One region of the Phyllobacterium sp. 0TCS1.6A genome, then DNA from elsewhere that is predicted to be linked to it. Evidence: predicted binding sites of a transcription regulator. Region 1 holds the regulator's gene; the other holds the start of a gene.
The links. The regulator PhoB, encoded in region 1, activates phosphate uptake and scavenging genes when phosphate is short. The targets are predictions, from matches to a motif close to TGTCATNNANCTGTCAT.

Region 1 (5,026 bases):
GGTAACGGCGCTGATCGGGCCTTCCGGCTGCGGCAAATCCACCTTCCTGCGCAGCTTGAACCGCATGAACGATACGATCGAAGGTTGCCGTGTCGGCGGCCAGATCACGCTGGACGACGAGGATATCTACAATCCGAAGATCGACGTGGTCGAACTCCGCGCCCGCGTCGGCATGGTGTTCCAGAAGCCCAATCCGTTTCCGAAGTCGATCTTCGAGAACGTCGCCTATGGCCCGCGCATCCACGGCCTTGCCCGCGGCAAGCAGGAGCTCGAGGAGATCGTCGAGAAGAGCCTGCGCCGCGCCAGCCTCTTCGACGAGGTGAAGGACCGCCTGCACGAGGCCGGCACGGGCCTTTCCGGCGGCCAGCAGCAGCGCCTGTGCATTGCCCGCGCCATCGCCGTCAGCCCGGAAGTCATCCTGATGGACGAGCCCTGCTCGGCACTCGATCCGATCGCCACCGCCAAGGTGGAGGAACTGATCGACGAACTGCGCCAGAACTATACGATCGTCATCGTGACGCATTCGATGCAGCAGGCCGCCCGCGTGTCGCAGCGCACGGCGATGTTCCATCTCGGCAATCTGGTGGAAGTCGGCGATACCGAGACGATGTTTACCAATCCGACCGAAAAGCGCACACAGGACTACATTACCGGACGCTTCGGCTAAGCGGTGGAGGAACAATCATGACCGACCTGCAATCCCAGCATACGGTACGCGCCTACGACGAGGAACTGAAGTTCCTCACCCACAAGATCGCCGAGATGGGCGGCCATGCCGAGCGCATGGTCGAACAGGCCATCACGGCCATGGTCAATGCCGATAACGCGCTGGCGCAAAGGGTCATCTCGGACGACCTCATCCTCGATGCGGGCCAGCGCGAGATCGACGAGCGGGCGATCACCATCATCGGCAAGCGCCAGCCCATGGCGATCGACCTGCGCGAGATCATCGGCACGATTCGCATTTCCTCCGATCTCGAGCGCATCGGCGACCTCGGCAAGAACATTGCCAAGCGCGTGGTGGCCGTGACGGAAACGCGGCAGACGCTCTCCGTCTATCGCGGCCTGCAGACCATCGCCGAACTCGCCTTGACGCAGCTGAAGGACGTGCTCGACGCCTATGCGACGCGCTCGATCCAGCAGGTCAATATCGTGCGCGAGCGCGACGACGAGATCGATGCGCTGTACACCTCGCTCTTCCGCGAGCTCCTGACCTATATGATGGAAGATCCACGCAATATCTCGGCCTGCACGCATCTGCTGTTCTGTGCCAAGAATATCGAGCGGATCGGCGATCACGCGACCAATATCGCGGAAACGGTCTATTATATCGTCACCGGTTCGCAATTGCCGGCCGAGCGGCCCAAGGAAGACCAGACCCACAGCATCGTGGTCGATGAAGCCAACCTGTCCTAGTATCGCAATGCCGAATTTCGCAACCCGTCGCAACCCGGTACCGGCGATCCCAGGATCGGGAATGCCGGTGTTTACAGGAGGAGGCGCCTTGCGGTGCTTCCTGTCACACTCGGTTCCCGCGCGGAAAGCCGGTTCCACCGTCCAGGATTTGCTCTAGTCAGCGGATAATCTCATGGCCATAGCTCCGAAGATCACTGTAGTTGAAGATGAAGAAGCGCTCAGCGTCCTGCTTCGATACAATCTTGAAGCAGAGGGTTATCTCGTCGACACCATCGCCCGTGGCGACGAGGCGGAAATAGCCCTGCGCGAGAAGGTTCCGGACCTGCTCATACTGGACTGGATGCTGCCGGGCCTTTCCGGCATCGAGCTATGCCGCCGGCTGCGCACGCGCCGCGAAACCGAGACGCTGCCGATCATCATGCTGACGGCGCGCGGCGAGGAGAGCGAGCGGGTGCGCGGCCTTGCCACCGGCGCGGACGACTACATGGTCAAGCCGTTTTCGACGCCGGAACTGCTGGCCAGGATCAAGGCCATGCTGCGCCGAGTCAATCCGAGCCTGTTGTCGCACGTCCTCAGCTTCGGCGATCTGAAGCTCGACCGCGAGCAGCATCGCGTCTTCCGCAAGGAGCGTGAACTGAAGCTCGGGCCGACCGAATTCCGGCTGCTGGAATTCCTCATGCAATCGCCGGGGCGGGTTTTCTCGCGCGGCCAGCTGCTCGACAATGTCTGGGGCGCCGATATCTATGTCGACGACCGCACGGTCGATGTCCATGTCGGCCGCCTGCGCAAGGCGATCAATGTCGGCCGCTCGCCGGACCCGATCCGCACGGTGCGCGGCGCCGGCTATTCATTCGGCTAGGCGTTTGCCGGCAGGGCATATTCCAGCGGGCGCGCCGCCCCGTCTTGGGATGGATCAGATCGCCTTCACATATTTGATGAAGGGCGTCACCTTGGCCAGCCGGTCATAGAGCAGGCGCGCCGTTTCATTGTCCCGGTTGGTCATCCAGTAGACGGAGTGGATATCGTCCGCCTTCGCCTGCGCGTGGACCGCCTCGATCAGGGCGCGGCCGACGCCTTTGCCGCGGCTGTCCGGATCGGCATAGAGATCCTGCAGATAGCAGACATTGGCCACGCTCCAGCAGTGGCGGTGGTAGAGAAAATGCGTCAGCCCGACCGGCTTGCCGTCCCATTCGGCGATGAGGCCGCGGAATTCGCCATCGCCGCCGGAATTCAGGCGCGCGAACGTCGTCCGGTAGACTTCCTCGGCAACGCTGGTCTCGTAGAAGTCGAGATAGCCGGTCCAGAGGCGGCGCCATTCGGTCTCGTCCGAACGCCGCAGGGGGCGGATCAGGATGGTCATGATTTTCCTCGTCTCATGGGTGTGTGGGGTCGGGTGAGAGGGGGCGGGTGAGGGCTGTGGTGCGGCATCGTAGCCCGGTGTCCGGCCTTCAACAAGCATCGCCCGGCGCCGGCGGCAGAAATCGTCATCGGCGCTCTGGCAGAAAACCGTGCCCCGTCCTATATTCGTCGCGGCGCTCTGCGCTTCTCGACAGGAGAGACATATTCCCCGGGGCCTTAATGATCCCTTAGGGAGCTGTCCCTGAGGAGGCCCGTGGGCCTCTTCACACGGCGCCCACCTACTTTGTAGGTTCCCGGGATCGACTTCTCCATCGGTTGTGTGGACGCCACTGTTTCATCCCGAGCCGGCTTGCCGGCGCCTCATGAAAACAAGCGCGTGCATCATCCGTCTTCCGTCAAAGAGCTGAAAAAAACGCTGCGTCTCGAGGCTTTGGCCAGGCGCGACGCGCTGTCCGCCGAATATCGGACGCAGGCCTCGCAGCGGATCGCGGCAGCGGGGCTCGAGACTATTCCTGTCGCGCCCGGCGAAATCGTCTCCGGCTTCTGGCCCATCCGCTCCGAGGTCGACCTGCGGCCGCTGCTGCACGCGCTGGCCCAGCGCGGTGCGCGGCTTTGCCTGCCGGCTATCATCGACAAGCAGACCATTGTCTTCCGCGAGCATCGCGACGATGCGGCGATGGTGGAGACGGGCTTCGGCACGTCGGGTCCCGCCGAGGATGCGCCCGTGCTCGATCCACAGCTGATGCTGGTGCCGCTGGCCGCTTTCGATGCGCGCGGCCATCGCATAGGCTATGGCGCCGGCTATTACGACCGGGCGATCGCCGCGCTTCGCCGCAAGGGCGCCCGGCCGCGCCTCGTCGGCATCGCCTTCGACTGCCAGCAGGTGGCGACCGTGCCCGACGAGCCGCATGATGTGCCGCTGGCGGCCATCCTCACCGAAAGCGGCTTGCGCCGCTTCGCAACGACCGATAAAGCCAGTGAAAATACCTTCAGGATGGATGTGTGAGATTACTTTTTCTTGGTGATATGGTTGGACGCACGGGACGCACCGCGGTCCATGAGAAGCTGCCGGGGCTGATCGTCGATCTGAAGCTCGATTTCGTCATCGTCAACGGTGAGAATGCGGCGGGCGGTTTCGGCATTACCGAGGAAATCTTCCGCGATACGATCGGCGCCGGCGCCGATGTGGTGACGACCGGCAACCACGTCTGGGACCAGCGCGAGGCGCTCATCTTCGCCGCCCGCGAGGAACGGTTCCTGCGCCCCGCCAATTTCCCGGTCGGCACGGCGGGCAAGGGCTCTGGCGTCTATCTCGCCAGGAACGGCGCGCGCATCCTCGTATCCAACATCATGGGCCGGGTCTTCATGCATCCCGACCTGCACGATCCCTTCACGGTGGCGGAGGAAATCCTCGCCGCCTGTCCGCTCGGCGAGCAGGCGGATGCGGTCGTCTTCGATTTTCACGCGGAAGCCACCAGCGAGAAGCAGTGTTTCGGCCATTTCGTCGATGGAAGGGCCAGTCTCGTCGTCGGCACCCATACGCATGTGCCGACCGCCGACGCGCAGATCCTCAATGGCGGCACGGCCTACATGTCCGATGCCGGCATGTGCGGCGATTATGATTCCTCCCTCGGCATGGAAAAGGAGGAGCCGCTCAACCGTTTCCTGTCGAAAGTGCCGAAAGGCCGTTTCGAAGCCGCCAGCGGACCAGCCACGATCTGCGGCGTCGGCGTCGATATTTCCGACCGCACCGGCCTTGCCGAAAGGATTGCACCGCTGCGCATCGGGCCGCGGCTTGAAGAAACCATACCGGCATTCTGGAAATAAGTTGACCATTCCAGCACATGCAGACTTAATTCGCCCAAATGCTTCGCACCATCCGGTCACTCAACAAGGAATGTAAGACCCCATGGAAGCCCTGCTCTCTCATTTCGATTTCATCTATCAGCCAGCCGGCCTGATCGCGCTCGTCACCCTCGTGGTGATGGAGGTCGTGCTCGGCATCGACAATCTGATCTTCATTTCGATCCTGACCAACAAGCTGCCGCAGGAGCAGCAGGCCCGCGCCCGCCGGCTCGGCATCGGCGCCGCGCTCATACTGCGGCTCGCGCTGCTGTTCACGATTTCGATCATCGTCCAGCTGACGGAGCCGGTCTTCGAGGCATTCGGACATGGCTTCTCCTGGCGCGACATTATCCTCATCGCCGGTGGTCTCTTCCTCGTGTGGAAGGCCACCAAGGAGATCCACCAC
Region 2 (5,026 bases), on a different contig from region 1:
AAATCCGCGCCGAGATCGGGTTCCGCCCGGGCGCGCGGGCGATCATCATGCCGGTCAGGCGCGACGGCGACGAAATTGATCATGTCGCCGGAGCGAACCGGATAGGCGATGAGGTGGGCGTCCGGCCCGGTCCAGGCGGTGATCTCGGGGGGCTCGGCGAGCAACGCCTTGAAGCTCGCGGGCAGGGCACCGGCCGGCACCGAAGCGCGCCACGCCACGGTGCCTGTCGGGCGGGCGCGGTGATGATCCTGCACGTTGCGGATCGCCGACCAGACGCCATCGGCGCCGACGAGCAGCGCGGCGCGGTGTTCCTCGATGCGGTCGTCATATTGCACGCGCACGATGACGCTCCCGGCATCGCTCTCATATTGCATCACCGCGGAGCGCAGCTGGATCGCGATGCGCCCGTCGCGGCGCGCGCGCTGCAAAAGCGCATTCTGCAGGTCTGCCCGGTGGCAGGCGAGGTAGGGCGCGCCCCAGCGCTCCCGCGCATGTTCGGCCATCGGCAGGCGCAGCAGCACCGAACCGGTGCGGCCGTCATTCAGGGATATTGCATCGGGTTCGACGCAGCGGGGGCCGAGGTCGCGCAGAACGTCCAGCCGGTCGAGCAGGCGCGTCGCATTGGGCGACAATTGCAGGCCGGCCCCGATTTCGGCGAGAGCCTCGCTCTTTTCGAATATCTGGACGCTGAAACCCTTGGCGGCAAGGGCGATGGCGAGAGTAAGGCCGGCAATGCCGGCCCCTGCTATGATGATCTGCTCAGGATTGGGATCGCGCCTGTTGCGTTCCGTCTTCAGGTCGATCAGTGCAGCGTTCAAGCGGCCTTTTCCACATAGATGCAGCCGTCCGGCACCGTCTGGTCGGCGGCAAGCGACGCATCGAAGCGATAGAGCGTCGAGCAATAGGGGCAGACCTTTTCATTGTCGTCGCCAAGGTCGAGGAAGACGTGCGGATGGTCGAAAGGCGGATTGGCGCCGACGCACATGAACTCCTTCACGCCCACTGCTATGCTGGCGTGACCTGCGCTGTTCTGGAAATGAGGAATGCTGTGTCCAGCCATGTTCTGCTCCTGAAACGTCTCGTCGGCAGCCTTTTCGCCTTATCCGACTTTTCATATGCTGCGGTTTGTATCATCCTGATTACGATTTCAAGACGATTGCTATCAAACTGTCAAAAGACTTCTTTATGGTGGGGTTCCAGTCCATCGGGATATATTTAATAATTTGGAGAGAATAATGAACGAGCAGTCACCAGCAATTCCGCAGCCGGTCGAGAATGTCGCATTGCCGGATTTGCATCTGAGCGTGGACCGCTTCGTAAACCGCGAGTTTTCGTGGCTGCAATTCAACCGGCGCGTGCTGGAAGAGGCGCATAATCACAATCAGCCGCTGCTGGAGCGCCTGCGCTTCCTTTCGATATCCGCCGCCAATCTCGATGAATTCTTCATGGTGCGGATCGCGGGCCTTGCGGGCCAGGTCCGGGCCGGCGTGTCGAGCCGCAGCGATGATGGCCGCACTGCCCAGGAACAGCTCGATTTCGTCATCGACGAGGTCAGCAAGCTGCAGGATGCCCAGCAGGTGCGGCTGACGAAGCTCCGGGACGAGTTGCTCGCCGAGAACATCGAGATCGTCCGCCCGGACAGGCTGACGCCGCAGGAGCAGAGCTGGTTGGAGGATCACTTCCTCGAGACCATCTATCCGGTGCTTACGCCGCTTGCGATCGATCCGGCACATCCATTTCCGTTCATCCCCAATCTCGGCTTCTCCATCGCCATGCTGCTCAACCGCAGCACCGACAACCGGCCGATGACGGCATTGCTGCGCCTGCCGCAGGCGCTGAAGCGCTTCATCCAGATACCGGACGATAGCGGGCGCTACCGCTTCCTGACGCTCGAAGACGCAATCGGCCTTTTCACCGGCCGGCTCTTTCCGGGCTATGAGGTGAAGGGCGCGGGCACGTTCCGGATCATCCGCGACAGCGATATCGAGGTGGAGGAAGAGGCCGAGGACCTGGTGCGCCTGTTCGAAAGCGCACTGAAGCGCCGCCGCCGCGGCCAGGTGATCCGCATCGAATTCGACGACGAGATGCCCGCGACCCTGCGCAGCTTCGTCGCCAGCGAACTTGGCGTGCCGGACAGTCGCATCAGCGTCCTTGGCGGCCTGCTGGCGCTCAACACCATCTCGGAAATCGTCTCCATTCCGCGGCCGGACCTCAAGTTCACGCCCTATAATCCGCGTTTTCCGGAGCGGGTGCGCGAACATGGCGGCGATTGCTTCGCCGCGATCCGCGAGAAGGACATCATCGTCCATCACCCCTATGAATCGTTCGACGTCGTGGTGCAGTTCCTGCGCCAGGCCGCGGCCGATCCGGACGTGGTCGCCATCAAGCAGACGCTGTACCGCACCTCGAACGACAGCCCGATCGTGCGCGCGCTCATCGATGCAGCCGACGCCGGCAAGTCCGTGACCGCGCTGATCGAACTGAAGGCGCGATTCGACGAGGAGGCCAATATTCGCTGGGCACGCGACATGGAGCGCGCCGGCGTCCAGGTCGTCTTCGGCTTCCTGGAACTGAAGACCCATGCGAAGATGTCGCTCGTCGTGCGCCGCGAGGAAAACAAGCTGCGCAGCTATGTGCATCTCGGGACGGGCAATTATCACCCCATCACCGCCAAGATCTATACGGACCTGTCATTCTTCACCTGCGAACCCTCGATCGGCCGGGACGTGGCGCAGGTCTTCAACTATATCACCGGCTACACGCCGCCTTCGGGCGAGATGCAGCTGGCCGTTTCGCCGATCACGCTGCGGCCGCGCATATTGCAGCACATCGCCGAGGAAATCGAACACGCCAAGGCCGGCCGCCCGGCTGCGATCTGGATGAAGATGAACGCCCTGGTCGATGCCAAGATCATCGACGCGCTCTACGAGGCGAGCAAATATGGCGTCGAGATCGACCTGGTGGTGCGCGGCATATGCTGCCTGCGGCCGCAGGTTCCGGGCCTTTCGGACAATATACGCGCCAAATCCATCGTCGGCCGCTTCCTCGAACACAGCCGCATCTTCTGCTTCGGCAATGGCCACGGGCTGCCCTCGGACAAGGCGCTGGTCTATTTCGGCTCGGCCGACATGATGACCCGCAATCTCGACCGACGGGTCGAGACGCTGGTGCCGATCACCAACGCAACTGTGCATCAACAGGTTCTTTCACAGATTATGCTGGCGAACCTCCTCGACAACCAGCAGAGTTACGAAGTATTAGCAGACGGAACTTCGCGGCGCATCGCACCCGCGGAGGGAGAAGACGCCTTTAACGCACAGGAATATTTCATGACCAATCCGAGCCTTTCGGGCCGTGGTAAATCTCTGAAGTCCTCGGCGCCCCGCCTCATCGCCCATCGCAAGCGTTCGCGAGCAAAATCAAAGCCTGCATGATTTCGGCTGCTCAGGGACGCGTCCAGGGACGCTCGCCGGCCGCTGTCATCGACATCGGCTCGAATTCGGTTCGTCTGGTGGTTTACGAGGGCGTCACCCGCTCTCCCACCGTCTTGTTCAACGAGAAGATCCTCTGCGGTCTTGGCAAGGGGCTGGTCAAGACCGGCAAGCTCAATGCCAAGGCCGTGCAGAGCGCCCTCAGGGCGCTCCGGCGGTTTCGGGCGCTGGCGGACCAGGCCGGCGCCGTCTCGCTCGACGTTCTGGCCACCGCCGCCGCGCGCGAGGCCGAGAACGGATCGCAATTCATCAAGGAAGCCGAAGCGATCGTCAAGGAGCCGATCAAGGTCCTGTCGGGGCGCGAGGAAGCCTATTATTCCGCGCTCGGGATCATCTCCGGCTTTCATGATCCGGACGGCATTGCCGGCGATCTCGGCGGCGGCAGCCTCGAACTCGTCGACGTCAAGGGCCGCAAGATCGGCGATGGCATAACCCTGCCGCTGGGCGGCCTGCGCCTGCAGGACATGTCGAATGGCGATCTCGGCGATGCGGTCTCCATCGCCCAGAAGAGCCTCGCCACGGCGAAGCTGCTGTCGAATGGCAAGGGCCGCGCATTCTATGCGGTCGGCGGAACCTGGCGAAACCTCGCCAAGCTGCATATGAGCGCCGAACATTATCCGCTGCATGTCATGCACAATTACGAGATCGACTTTGCCGAGGCGCAGCGCTTTCTCAAGCGCGTCGCCGCCGGCGATGTCGACAATATGCGCGGCATCGAGGATGTCTCGAAGAATCGGCGCGCGCTGCTGTCCTATGGCGCGATCGCCCTGCTCGAGACGATCAACCTGATGCGCCCGTCGAAGATCGTCTTCTCGGCGCTGGGCGTGCGGGAAGGGTTTCTCTATTCGCTGCTGCCCGAAAGCGAGCAGTTGCAGGACCCGCTGATCTCGGCGGCCGACGAGCTGGCGACGCTGCGTGCCCGCTCGCCCACCTATGCGCGCGAATTGGCGGAGTGGAGCGGCGATTCGTTCGCGGCGCTCGGCTACAAGGAAACCGAGGACGAGAAGCGCTACCGCCGGGCGGCCTGCCTCGTGGCGGATATCAGCTGGCGCGCCCATCCGGACTATCGCGGCTCGCAGTCGCTCAACATGATTTCCAATGCCGCTTTCATCGGTATCGATCATCCCGGCCGGGCCTATATCGCGCTGGCCAATTTCTTCCGGCACGAAGGCGTGGCCAACAGCGTTCCCGATCCCGACCTCGCTGCGATAGCCAGCCCGCGGCTGCTGGAATTCTCGCGGGTTCTCGCTGCCATCATGCGGATCAGCTATCCGTTCTCGGCATCGATGGCAGGGGTCGTGCCCAACCTGTCCTGGCGCAATGGTCCGGATGGTCTCGATCTCGTCATCAACAAGACCAAGGCGGATCTCATCGGCGACGTGCCGGAGGGCAGGGTGCAGCAACTGGCCAAGCTGACGGGCAAGACCATAAGGCTGGTCGTCGGCTAGAAGGGCCGTGCTGCTTGCCTTTGTCCTTGGGCGGCCCTGGGCGGCCTTGCCTGGGGCGACCTGTGTCCTTGGGCGGCCTTGCCACGG

Region 2: a site for PhoB is predicted at 1,139-1,155, ahead of OSJ75_RS15970 (RNA degradosome polyphosphate kinase). Genes of this name have one in related genera too.

Annotation. Positions count from the first base shown of each region.
Region 1 is NZ_JAPMAB010000002.1:200,670-205,695, reverse strand. Features, by position in the region: gene pstB (phosphate ABC transporter ATP-binding protein PstB) at 1-667, shown strand, start outside; gene phoU (phosphate signaling complex protein PhoU) at 694-1,416, shown strand; gene phoB (phosphate regulon transcriptional regulator PhoB) at 1,589-2,275, shown strand; gene OSJ75_RS05140 (GNAT family N-acetyltransferase) at 2,330-2,776, opposite strand; RNA gene ssrS (6S RNA) at 2,948-3,104, shown strand; gene OSJ75_RS05130 (5-formyltetrahydrofolate cyclo-ligase) at 3,125-3,781, shown strand; gene OSJ75_RS05125 (TIGR00282 family metallophosphoesterase) at 3,778-4,602, shown strand; gene OSJ75_RS05120 (TerC family protein) at 4,685-5,026, shown strand, end outside.
Region 2 is NZ_JAPMAB010000007.1:146,903-151,928, forward strand. Features, by position in the region: gene OSJ75_RS15960 (FAD-dependent monooxygenase) at 1-818, opposite strand, end outside; gene OSJ75_RS15965 (zinc-finger domain-containing protein) at 815-1,060, opposite strand; gene OSJ75_RS15970 (RNA degradosome polyphosphate kinase) at 1,236-3,434, shown strand; gene ppx (exopolyphosphatase) at 3,431-4,939, shown strand.